DNA from 2 places in the Micrococcus sp. SL257 genome. Region 1 is predicted to be linked to the other one. Evidence: riboswitches for the same ligand, from Rfam matches in the RefSeq annotation. Region 1 holds a riboswitch; the other holds the start of a gene.
What was found. Region 1 has a riboswitch for S-adenosylmethionine ahead of OVA32_RS10460 (bifunctional o-acetylhomoserine/o-acetylserine sulfhydrylase). Riboswitches for the same ligand answer to the same signal wherever they lie in the genome.
Positions count from the first base shown of each region.

Region 2: it holds a riboswitch for S-adenosylmethionine, as region 1 does, so the genes downstream of both, OVA32_RS03635 (flavin reductase family protein) here and OVA32_RS10460 (bifunctional o-acetylhomoserine/o-acetylserine sulfhydrylase) in region 1, are expected to answer to the same signal.

Region 1 is NZ_CP113053.1:2,252,650-2,257,298, reverse strand. Features, by position in the region: gene OVA32_RS10475 (phosphotransferase family protein) at 1-618, opposite strand, end outside; gene OVA32_RS10470 (type II CAAX prenyl endopeptidase Rce1 family protein) at 762-1,649, shown strand; gene OVA32_RS10465 (VOC family protein) at 1,668-2,303, opposite strand; SAM riboswitch class IV at 2,481-2,596, shown strand; gene OVA32_RS10460 (bifunctional o-acetylhomoserine/o-acetylserine sulfhydrylase) at 2,727-4,094, shown strand; gene metX (homoserine O-acetyltransferase MetX) at 4,091-4,649, shown strand, end outside.
Region 2 is NZ_CP113053.1:769,326-773,974, forward strand. Features, by position in the region: gene OVA32_RS03625 (MFS transporter) at 1-690, shown strand, start outside; gene OVA32_RS03630 (cold-shock protein) at 900-1,103, opposite strand; gene OVA32_RS03635 (flavin reductase family protein) at 1,342-1,866, opposite strand; SAM riboswitch class IV at 1,940-2,059, opposite strand; gene OVA32_RS03640 (hypothetical protein) at 2,252-2,866, shown strand; gene OVA32_RS03645 (RNA-binding S4 domain-containing protein) at 2,914-3,282, opposite strand; gene hisD (histidinol dehydrogenase) at 3,293-4,609, opposite strand.

The DNA of each region.
Region 1 (4,649 bases):
CCGTGCGTCGACGTCGTGGCCCTCCCACGCCTCCAGGCGCGCGGCGACCGCCCCCGGCAGCGCCGCGACGTGCCGGGCGCGCTCCGACGTCCACGGGCCGCGGAAGGCGAACGGGCGGCCGAGGTGCGGGGCGATCCGCGGGTCGGTGACGTCCACGGCGGCGAGGTCGTCGAGGACGCCGCGCAGCACGGCCGGGTCGCCCTCGTGCGGCGGGTGCGGGCCGCCCGGGAGGAAGCGCTGCAGCACCGCGGCGCCCGGGCCCGCGGGGACGGGGTCCGAGAGGGCGACCGGGACGGTCCACGGCACGTCGCGCTCGGCCAGGGCCGAGGCGAGCCCGTCGAGGAGGGCCAGGCGCCGGGGCAGGTGCGCCGCGGGGTCCCGCTCGGGCGCCCACCGCGCGGCGGGGACGGCGCCGACCTCGTGGGCCCGCGTCATCCGGAGGACGCCGACGTCCTCGAGGACGAGCACCCGGTGGAACTGCCCGCCCTCCTCCACGGACGCCGCGGGCCAGTCGGCTGTGCGGAGCCGGCGGGCGAGGGCGGGGTCGAGGCCGGGGCGGAGGTGCTGCAGGGCGCGGTGGACCAGCTCGAGCTCGCTGGGGGCAGGCGGGGAGACCACACGACCACGCTAACCCTCCCTCCGCCCTCCTCCCGGACTTTCGAACGCGATATCGGGGGAATGGGGACTTTCGAACGGGAGATAGGCCCCACCTCACGTTCGAAAGCGCCCGGGGGCAGAGGGGGCGGCGGATACTGGAGGGCATGCCCGCCACCCCGCGCACGTCCCGCTCCCCGGCCGTCCGACCCGCCCCCGCGCTGCCCGCCCCCTCGGCGCGCACGGTGCGGTGGGAGATCGCGATCGTCCTCGGCCTCTCCCTGGGGAAGTCGGCGGTCTACGCGATCGTCCAGCTCATCGACAAGGCCACCCAGGCCCCGCTCGGCGAGCAGACCACCGTCCTCAACCCGGCCCTGGCCGACCGCTGGGCCTTCGACCTGACCTACCAGCTGCTCGGCATCGGGTTCGCGCTGGTGCCGGTGGCCCTCGTGCTGCACCTGATGCACCTGCGCGGCCGGAACCCGTTCCGGGTGCTCGGCCTCGACCTGCGCCGCCCCGGCCGCGACCTGGCCTGGGGCCTGGGCCTGTTCGCGGCCATCGGGCTGGGCACGCTCGGCGTCTACGCCGCCGGCCGGGCCCTGGGGATCACGACGGCGATCGTCGGCTCGGCGCTCGGGGAGAGCTGGTACCAGGTGCCGGTCCTGCTGCTCTCCGCGCTGCGGCACGGACTGCTGGAGGAGGTCATCGTGGGCGCCTGGCTCGTCGACCGGCTCGGGTATCTGCAGCGGCTGCGCGCCGCGGGCCTGGCGCACGATCCGGCGCCGGCCGTGCCGTCGTCGTGGGTGAGCGCCGAGGGGCTGTACCTGCCGACCCGCGTGGCGGTCGTCGTGCTCGCCCTCGCGCTGCTGCGCGGGGCGTACCACCTGTACCAGGGGATCGGGCCGGGCGTGGGCAACGCCCTGATGGGCGTGGTGTTCGTGCTCGTGTTCCTGCGGGTGCGCCGGGTGATGCCGCTGGTCATCGCGCACGCGCTGCTGGACGCCGTCGGGTTCGTCGGCTACCCGCTGCTGGCGCGGGCGGGGCTGCTCGGCTGAGCGGCCCCGCCCCCGCGCTCAGAGCGTGACCTCGCCCTTCGGGGTGCGGAAGGTGACCGAGACGATGCCCGGGGTGCCGGAGGGCGCGACGTACTCGATGTTCACGTCCTGGACCTGGCCGTCCTCGTCGTCGCCGAGCCACTCGGCGAGGCGCTCGGGGGAGCCGGCGATGTTCAGGCGCTCGATGGTGGCCTGCGGCTCGGCCGCCTGCGAGGGGTGCATGTCCTCCTGACCGTCGGCCCAGCGCAGGATGAACGGCAGCTGCGGGTCCGCGAGGGTTCCCTTGACGCCGATCTGCCGCCAGGACAGCTCCCGGCCGTCCGGGAAGCGACGGTTGCCGGGGACGGCCTCACGGCCGAGGCGGCGCTCGAACCGGCCGATGTCCGGGGTGGCCACCGCCCAGCTCATCCAGCCGCCGCCCTGCTCGGTGCGGGCGCGCACGAGCTGGCCGAACGGCGCGCTGAGGGAGGCCGGGTGGTCCAGGGCCTCGACGACCTCCAGATACTGCCTGCCCGCCATGGGGAACAGGGCGTTCTGCGTGCCGAAGCGGGGGTGGACACCGCCCTTGATCCGCTCGATGCCCAGCGTCTCGGCGATGCGGGCGACCGTGGCGTCCAGGCCCTCGGGGCCGGCGGCGTAGGACACGTGGTCCATGCGACAGGTGTGCACTGCGCTGTTCCTCTCCGTTCCCGGGCTGCCCCGGGGGTTGACCTGGTGCGAGTCGCGGGGCGTCGAGCCCTTGACGGGTCGGGCGCCCCGTGCGGAGAGCGTATCCGCGGGTGACACGCGTGACGAAATCGTGGCGGGGCGGCGGGCTACACTCGGAGGCACGGTCACGAGAGTCAGCAACAGGCCCCGGCATGCTGACCGGCAACCCTCCTTCCGCGGTGGGGTGCCCCGGGTGACGACCAGGCCGGCCCCACAACGGACGCCGGCAAGCGCGGGCCGATCCCACGGCCCCTCTCGACGGCGCCGGGTCATCTCCGGCACCTCGACGACGCCGGTTCCCGGATCGGCACGTCGGCCGGCGGGCGGGGCGGCCGGGTCCGGCCCCTGAACCCCTCAGGAGGGTCCGCCATGACCGACCAGACCACCCCGACCCCCGACGCCTGGGGCTTCTCCACCGCGCAGGTCCACGCGGGCGTCGCCGTCGGCCAGCACGCCTTCGGTGCGACCGCCCTGCCGATCTTCCAGACCACCTCGTACGACTTCCCGTCCGCCCAGGTGGCCGCGGACCGGTTCGCGCTCAAGGACCTCGACCCGCTCTACACCCGCATCGGCAACCCGACGCAGGGCCCGGTGGAGGAGAAGATCGCCGCGCTCGAGGGCGGTGTGGGCGCGCTGCTGCTGGCCTCCGGTCAGGCGGCGACGACGTTCGCGATCCTCAACCTCGCCGGCGCCGGCGACCACGTGGTCGCCTCGGCCAGCCTCTACGGCGGCACGCAGAACCTGTTCAAGCACACCCTCGCCAAGGTCGGCGTCGAGACGACGTTCGTGACCGACCCGGACGACCTCGAGTCCTGGCGCGCCGCCGTCCGGCCGAACACCACGGCGTTCTTCGGCGAGACCCTCGGCAACCCGCGCGGGGACGTCCTGGACGTGCGCGCCGTCGCCGACGCCGCCCACGAGGCCGGCGTGCCGCTGATCGTGGACAACACGCTGGCCACCCCGTACCTGCTGCGGCCCATCGAGCACGGCGCCGACGTCGTCACCCACTCCGCCACGAAGTACCTCGGCGGGCACGCCGCGGCCATCGCGGGCGTGATCGTCGACGCCGGCACGTTCGACTACGCGCAGCACGCCGAGCGGTACCCCGGCTTCAACGAGCCGGACGAGTCGTACCACGGCCTCGTCTACGCGCGGGACCTCGGGGTGGGCTCGCCGCTCGGCGCCAACCTGGCCTTCATCCTCAAGGCGCGCGTGCAGCTGCTGCGCGACTACGGCTCGGCCATCTCCCCGTTCAACGCGTTCCTGGTGAACCTCGGCCTGGAGACCCTGTCCCTGCGCATGGAGCGGCAGGTGGCCAACGCGGCCGCGGTGGCGCGCTGGCTGGAGGGCCGCGACGACGTCGAGCACGTGGTCTACGCCGGCCTGGAGTCCAGCCCGTGGCACGAGCGGGCCCAGCGCTACCTGCCGAAGGGCGCGGGCGCGTTCGTCTCCTTCGAGATCGCGGGCGGCCGCGAGGCCGGGGCCGCGTTCGTGGACGGGCTCACCCTGCACCACCACGTGGCCAACATCGGCGACGTCCGCTCGCTCGTGGTGCACCCGGCCTCCACCACCCACTCCCAGCTCACCGACGACGAGCAGCGCGCCGCCGGCGTCACCCCCGGCCTGGTGCGGCTCTCGCTCGGCGTGGAGGACATCGAGGACATCCTCGCCGACCTCGAACGCGGCTTCGCGGCCGCCGCCCGCCGCGGCGACGACGACGCGGGGGAGCGGGCATGACCGCCGTCGCCACGCGTCCGTCGCGCACCGCGCTGCCCCGCGGCGGCCGCCACCGTCTGCGGGTCGGCGAGCTGCGCACCGAGACCGGCGGGCTGCTGCCCGACGTCGAGCTGGCCTACGAGACCTGGGGCACCCTCGCCGCCGACGGCGCCAACGCCGTGCTCGTGCTGCACGCCCTCACCGGCGACGCGCACGTGGCCGCGCACGAGGAGGACCCGACGCCGGGCTGGTGGGACGCCCTCGTCGGCCCGGGCCGCGCCGTGGACACGGACCGGTGGTTCGTGGTCGCCCCCGCCATGATCGGCGGCTGCCACGGCTCCACCGGGCCCTCGACGCCCGCGCCCGACGGGCGGCCCTGGGGCTCCCGGTTCCCGTTCCTCACGCTGCGGGACGCGGTCGAGGCCGAGCGGCGCCTGGCCGACCACCTCGGGATCGGCGCCTGGCGTGCCGTGATCGGCGGATCGATGGGCGGGGCCCGCGCCCTCGAGTGGGCCGCGACCCACCCCGCGCGCGTCGCCGGGGTGGGCGTGCTGGCCGCCACCGCGGCCTCCTCCG
Region 2 (4,649 bases), 1.0 Mb from region 1:
ATCGGGGCGCTCTGGGTGCTCGCGCTGGTCGCCGCCCCGCCGCTGCCCGGGGCGCCGCCGCCGGCCACCGGCCCCGTCGGCGGGCGACGACGGCGGGACACCTCGCCCCTGCCGGCCACGGTCTGGTTCTTCGCGGCGATCGCGTTCCTCACCGGCCTGGGCATGCAGGCCACGAACACCTACCTGCCGCTGTTCGCCGTCGAGACGCTGGGGATGACGCTCGTGGCCGGCGGCGCCGCGGCGGCCGTGTCCGGGGTGGTCGGGGTGCTCTCCCGGATCGGGTGGAGCCGGCGGATGAGCTCCGGAGACCGGCCCACCACCCTGCTGACCGTGATCTGCTTGGGTGCCGTGGCCGGCGTCGCGGTGTTCCTCGCCGCGGACCTGCTGGACCTGCCGGCCCTGCTGTGGGTGGGCGCCGCGGTGCACGGCCTGACGGTGCTGGGCGCCAACGTGGTGATCAACGCGGGCCTGCTGAGCGAGGTGCCGGCCGAGCGGCTCGGCCGTGCGACCGGGGCGAACTCGATGGGCATGTACGCCGGCTTCGCCCTAGGCCCACTGCTGATGGGCGTGCTGCGCGACGTCACGGGCGACTACCGGGCCGGCTTCGCGCTCGTCGCGCTCGGATATCTGCTGGCCCTGGGCGTGGTGCAGCTGCTGCGTCGCCACGTGGGCCGGCGGGGCGCGGCCTGACGCGCAGGGCCAGGACGAGACCCACCGCGGAGGACCGCGCCTCAGCGACATCACCGCAGTGCTGCCCTGCGGCGATGTCGCAGCGCCGCGGTCGAACGGGTATACGGCGGAGTGCGGCGCAGTGCGCGGCGGGGCGTGCGGAAGCGCACACGACGACGCCCCCGGTCCGTGCGGACCGGGGGCGTCGGAAGCCGTGCGTCAGGCGAAGATCAGAGCTTCGTCACGTTGGCGGCCTGGAGGCCCTTGGGGCCGTCCTGGGTCTCGAACTCGACGCGGTCGTTCTCCTGGAGCTCCTTGAAGCCCCCGCCCTGGATGGCGGAGAAGTGCACGAACACGTCCGCGGAGTTGTCCTCGGGGGCGATGAAGCCGTAGCCCTTCTCAGCGTTGAACCACTTGACAGTACCGACAGCCATGATGGTGTCCTTTCGATGTGCCCCCGCGGTGCGGTGGCGGTGTTGGACCGCGGCCCGGATGTGGGACGCGGGTGAAGCGGCGAGACTGAACCGCTTGCCCAACACTCATCGACGCCGGCGATGCCGGGCTGACGAGCAGTGAAGATGGCGGGATACAGCTTGATCAACTTCAGGCTCCATCATTGCACGGATCTCGCCGACCGGGAACCAGGGGCCCGATTGTTCACCTAGAGTTCGCTCAGAGCGCGCGCAGGCCGTGGAAGAGATTGCGGTGCAGGGCGGCCGGGGGAGCGGCGTCCGTGTGATCCGCGAAGGCCGTCACCTCGAGCAGCACCACCGTGTGGTCGCCCGCCGGGACCTCGGCGTGCACCCGCGTCTCGAGCCAGAGCGAGGAGCCCCCGATCAGCAGGGCGTCGTGCGGGCTGCGGTGCACGTCCAGACCGGCGAAGCGGTCGCCCTCGCGGGAGGCCAGCTGGCGGCACAGCGGCGTCTGGTCCGCCGCGAGCAGGGAGACGCCGATCGCCCCGGCCCGGCGCAGGCGCGGCCAGGTGCGGGAGCTGTTCTGCGCGGAGAAGGACACGAGGGCCGGCTCCCAGGAGATGCCCACGCCGAAGGAGGAGGAGACCATCACCTCGGGGACGCCGTCGGCGAGGCCTGCCAGCGCGACGACCCCGGTGGGGAAGGCCGAGAGGCCGGAGCGGAGGTTGCCGAGGGACAGGTCGGTGTCCCACGTGGCGGTGTGGGGTTCGTGGGTCAGGGTCATGGCGCGCGTCCTCTTCCGATGACTGGCGCGGCTCCGCAGAAGGCGGGAACGCGGATCGCCCGGATCCGCGGAGGCGCGGTACTTGCCCGTCGGGGTGTCCGAGGGGCCGAATCATCACCTGGAGCACCCCACTACTGCGTGAGAGGGTTGCCGTCCCGCCGGCCAGGGCCGTGAATGACGGGAACTCGTGATTCTGGGGATCAGCCTACGGAGGGGTCCGTGGGGTGGTCAAAGCGCGGCGGTCGCGCGGCGTCATCCGAGCTGCCCGATGTGATGCTTGACACACCGCGCATCGCCAGCCAGGATCAAGCCACTCGAGAGGGGGGCTCGAGACCGCAGCCCGCGGCCCCGCAATCGGTTCTCTGAGAGGGATCGGATCATGCGGATGGACATCGAGAAGAAGCGTGCGGCATTGTCGGCCGCCGTGGTCGTCGCGGCTCTCCTCGGTATCGCCATCTCGGGATGCTCCGCTTCCCCGGGCAGCGTCTCCTCCACCGCGAAGGCATCCACCGCTGCGGCGTCCTCCGTCACCGTGACGTCAGCGGCCCCCTCGGCAACCCGGTCGGCCTCCGCCACCGGTTCGTCCGCGTCGTCACCCGCCGGTGAAGAAGCACTCCCCGCCGCGCTGTTCGAGGAGGACGGGATGACGTTGGTCGAGTACACGCGCCGGCATCCGGATGCGGGCTATCTCGACCCGGAGAAGGAGTCCGTCCTGGAGGAGGCGGTCGGGACGGGCACACAGCAGATCACCGTGGACGCTCAACAGGGTGCAGTCCTTCGGGTCATCGTGCTGTGTCCTTCGGATGCCACCGGTGAGACGGAGATCCTGACCTCACGGGGTGGCGGGGGAACGAAGACCTGGATGGCCGGATCGGAGGCGCTGTGCGGCGGCTGGTCGGCGGCGACTCCCCCCGTGGATGAGGCGGGGCCGATGACGTTCACCGTCACGGTGGACAACGACAAGCCGTTCCGGATGGTGCTGACCGCACCCTCCGCATGAGGCCGCCATCACGACGGCGGATGACGGCGCGGGGAGGACTGAGACGCTCAGCGTCGGTCGCGGCCGCGCAGCGCGTCCAGCTGCCGGCGGTCCCGCTTGGTGGGCCGGCCCGCGCCGCGCTCGCGGTACGGCACCGCGAGCAGCTCACGCGGCACGGGCGGCGGGGAGTGGTCCACGTACTGCTGCCGGGCCACGGGGGCGCCCACCCGCTTGGCGATCAGCCCCGTGACCTCGAGGATCCGCTCACCTCCGTCCTGGCGCACCCGCACCCGGTTCCCGACGACGACGGGCGTCGCCGCCTTCACGGGCTCGCCGTCGATGCGCACGTGGCCTGCGCGCACGGCCGCCGTGGCCGCGGACCGGGTCTTGTACAGCCGCACGGCCCACAGCCACGCGTCGATGCGGACGCCGCTCACGCCCGCCCCCTCACGCGAAGCGGGCGCGGATCGCGGCGCCGTGCGCGGGCAGGCGCTCGTCCTCGGCCAGCACGCCGATCCCGTCCGCGACCTCCTTGAGCCCGGTCTCCGTGTAGCGGATGCGCTGCTGCAGGCGCAGGAACGTCACCGTGTTCAGACCGGAGGAGTGCCGGGCCGTCCCCGAGGTGGGGAGCACATGGTTGGACCCGGCCGAGTAGTCGCCCAGCGGCACGGGGGCGTGCGGGCCCACGAACACGGCGCCGGCGTTGCGGATGCGCCCCACGAGGGCCTCGGGGTCGCGCGTCTGGATCTCGAGGTGTTCGGTGGCGTAGCGGTCGGAGACCTCCACGGCCTGGTCCATGTCCCGCACCAGCAGCACGCCGGACTGGGGGCCGGTGAGGGCCTCGCGGATCTGGTCCTCGTGGAACGCCCCGGGCACCTGCGCCTCGATCGCCGCCAGCACGTCCCGGAGCAGGTCCTCGGAGTCCGTGATGAGCACGGAGGCGGCCAGCGGGTCGTGCTCGGACTGGCTGATCAGGTCCGCGGCCACCCAGTCGGCGCGGGCGGTGCCGTCCGCGATCACGGCGATCTCGCTCGGCCCGGCCTCGGCGTCCACGCCGATCACGCCCTGCAGGGCGCGCTTCGCGGCGGCCACGTACACGTTGCCGGGCCCCGTCACCAGGTCGACGGGCGCGCAGAGCCACCCGCCGTCGTCGTCCTGGATGCCGTGCGCCAGCATGGCGACGGCCTGGGCGCCGCCGGCCGCGTAGACCTCGTCCACGCCCAGCAGCGCGCACGCGGCGAGCACGGTGGGGTGGGGCAGGCCGCCGTGGTCCCGCTGCGGGGGCGAGGTCACCGCGAGGCTCCCCACGCCGGCCGCCTGCGCGGGCACCACGTTCATCACCACCGAGGAGGGGTACACGGCGCGGCCGCCGGGCACGTACAGGCCCACGCGGCCCACGGGGGTCCAGTGGTTCTCCACGACGGCGCCCTCGCCGAGCTCGACCGTGGAGTCCTGGGGGTGCTGGGCGTCGTGCACGAGCCGGGCCCGGCGGATCGACTCCTCCAGGGCGGCGCGCACCCGCGGGTCGAGCCCGGCCAGGGCGGCCTCGAGCGCCTCCGCGGGCACGCGCAGGGCCGGCGGACGGACACCGTCGAACCGCTCGGCCAGGTCCAACAGGGTCTGCTCGCCGCCGTGGCGGACCTGCTCGATGATCGGGGCGACCACCGGCACCACGGAGGACACGTCCACGTTCGCCCGCGGGATGATGCGGGACAGGTCCGCGGTGGCGGTGTCGAGCGGGCGCAGGTCGGTGACGGAGAGCACGGATTCCTCCAGGGGGGGCGGCGGCGGGCCGGCGGGACGG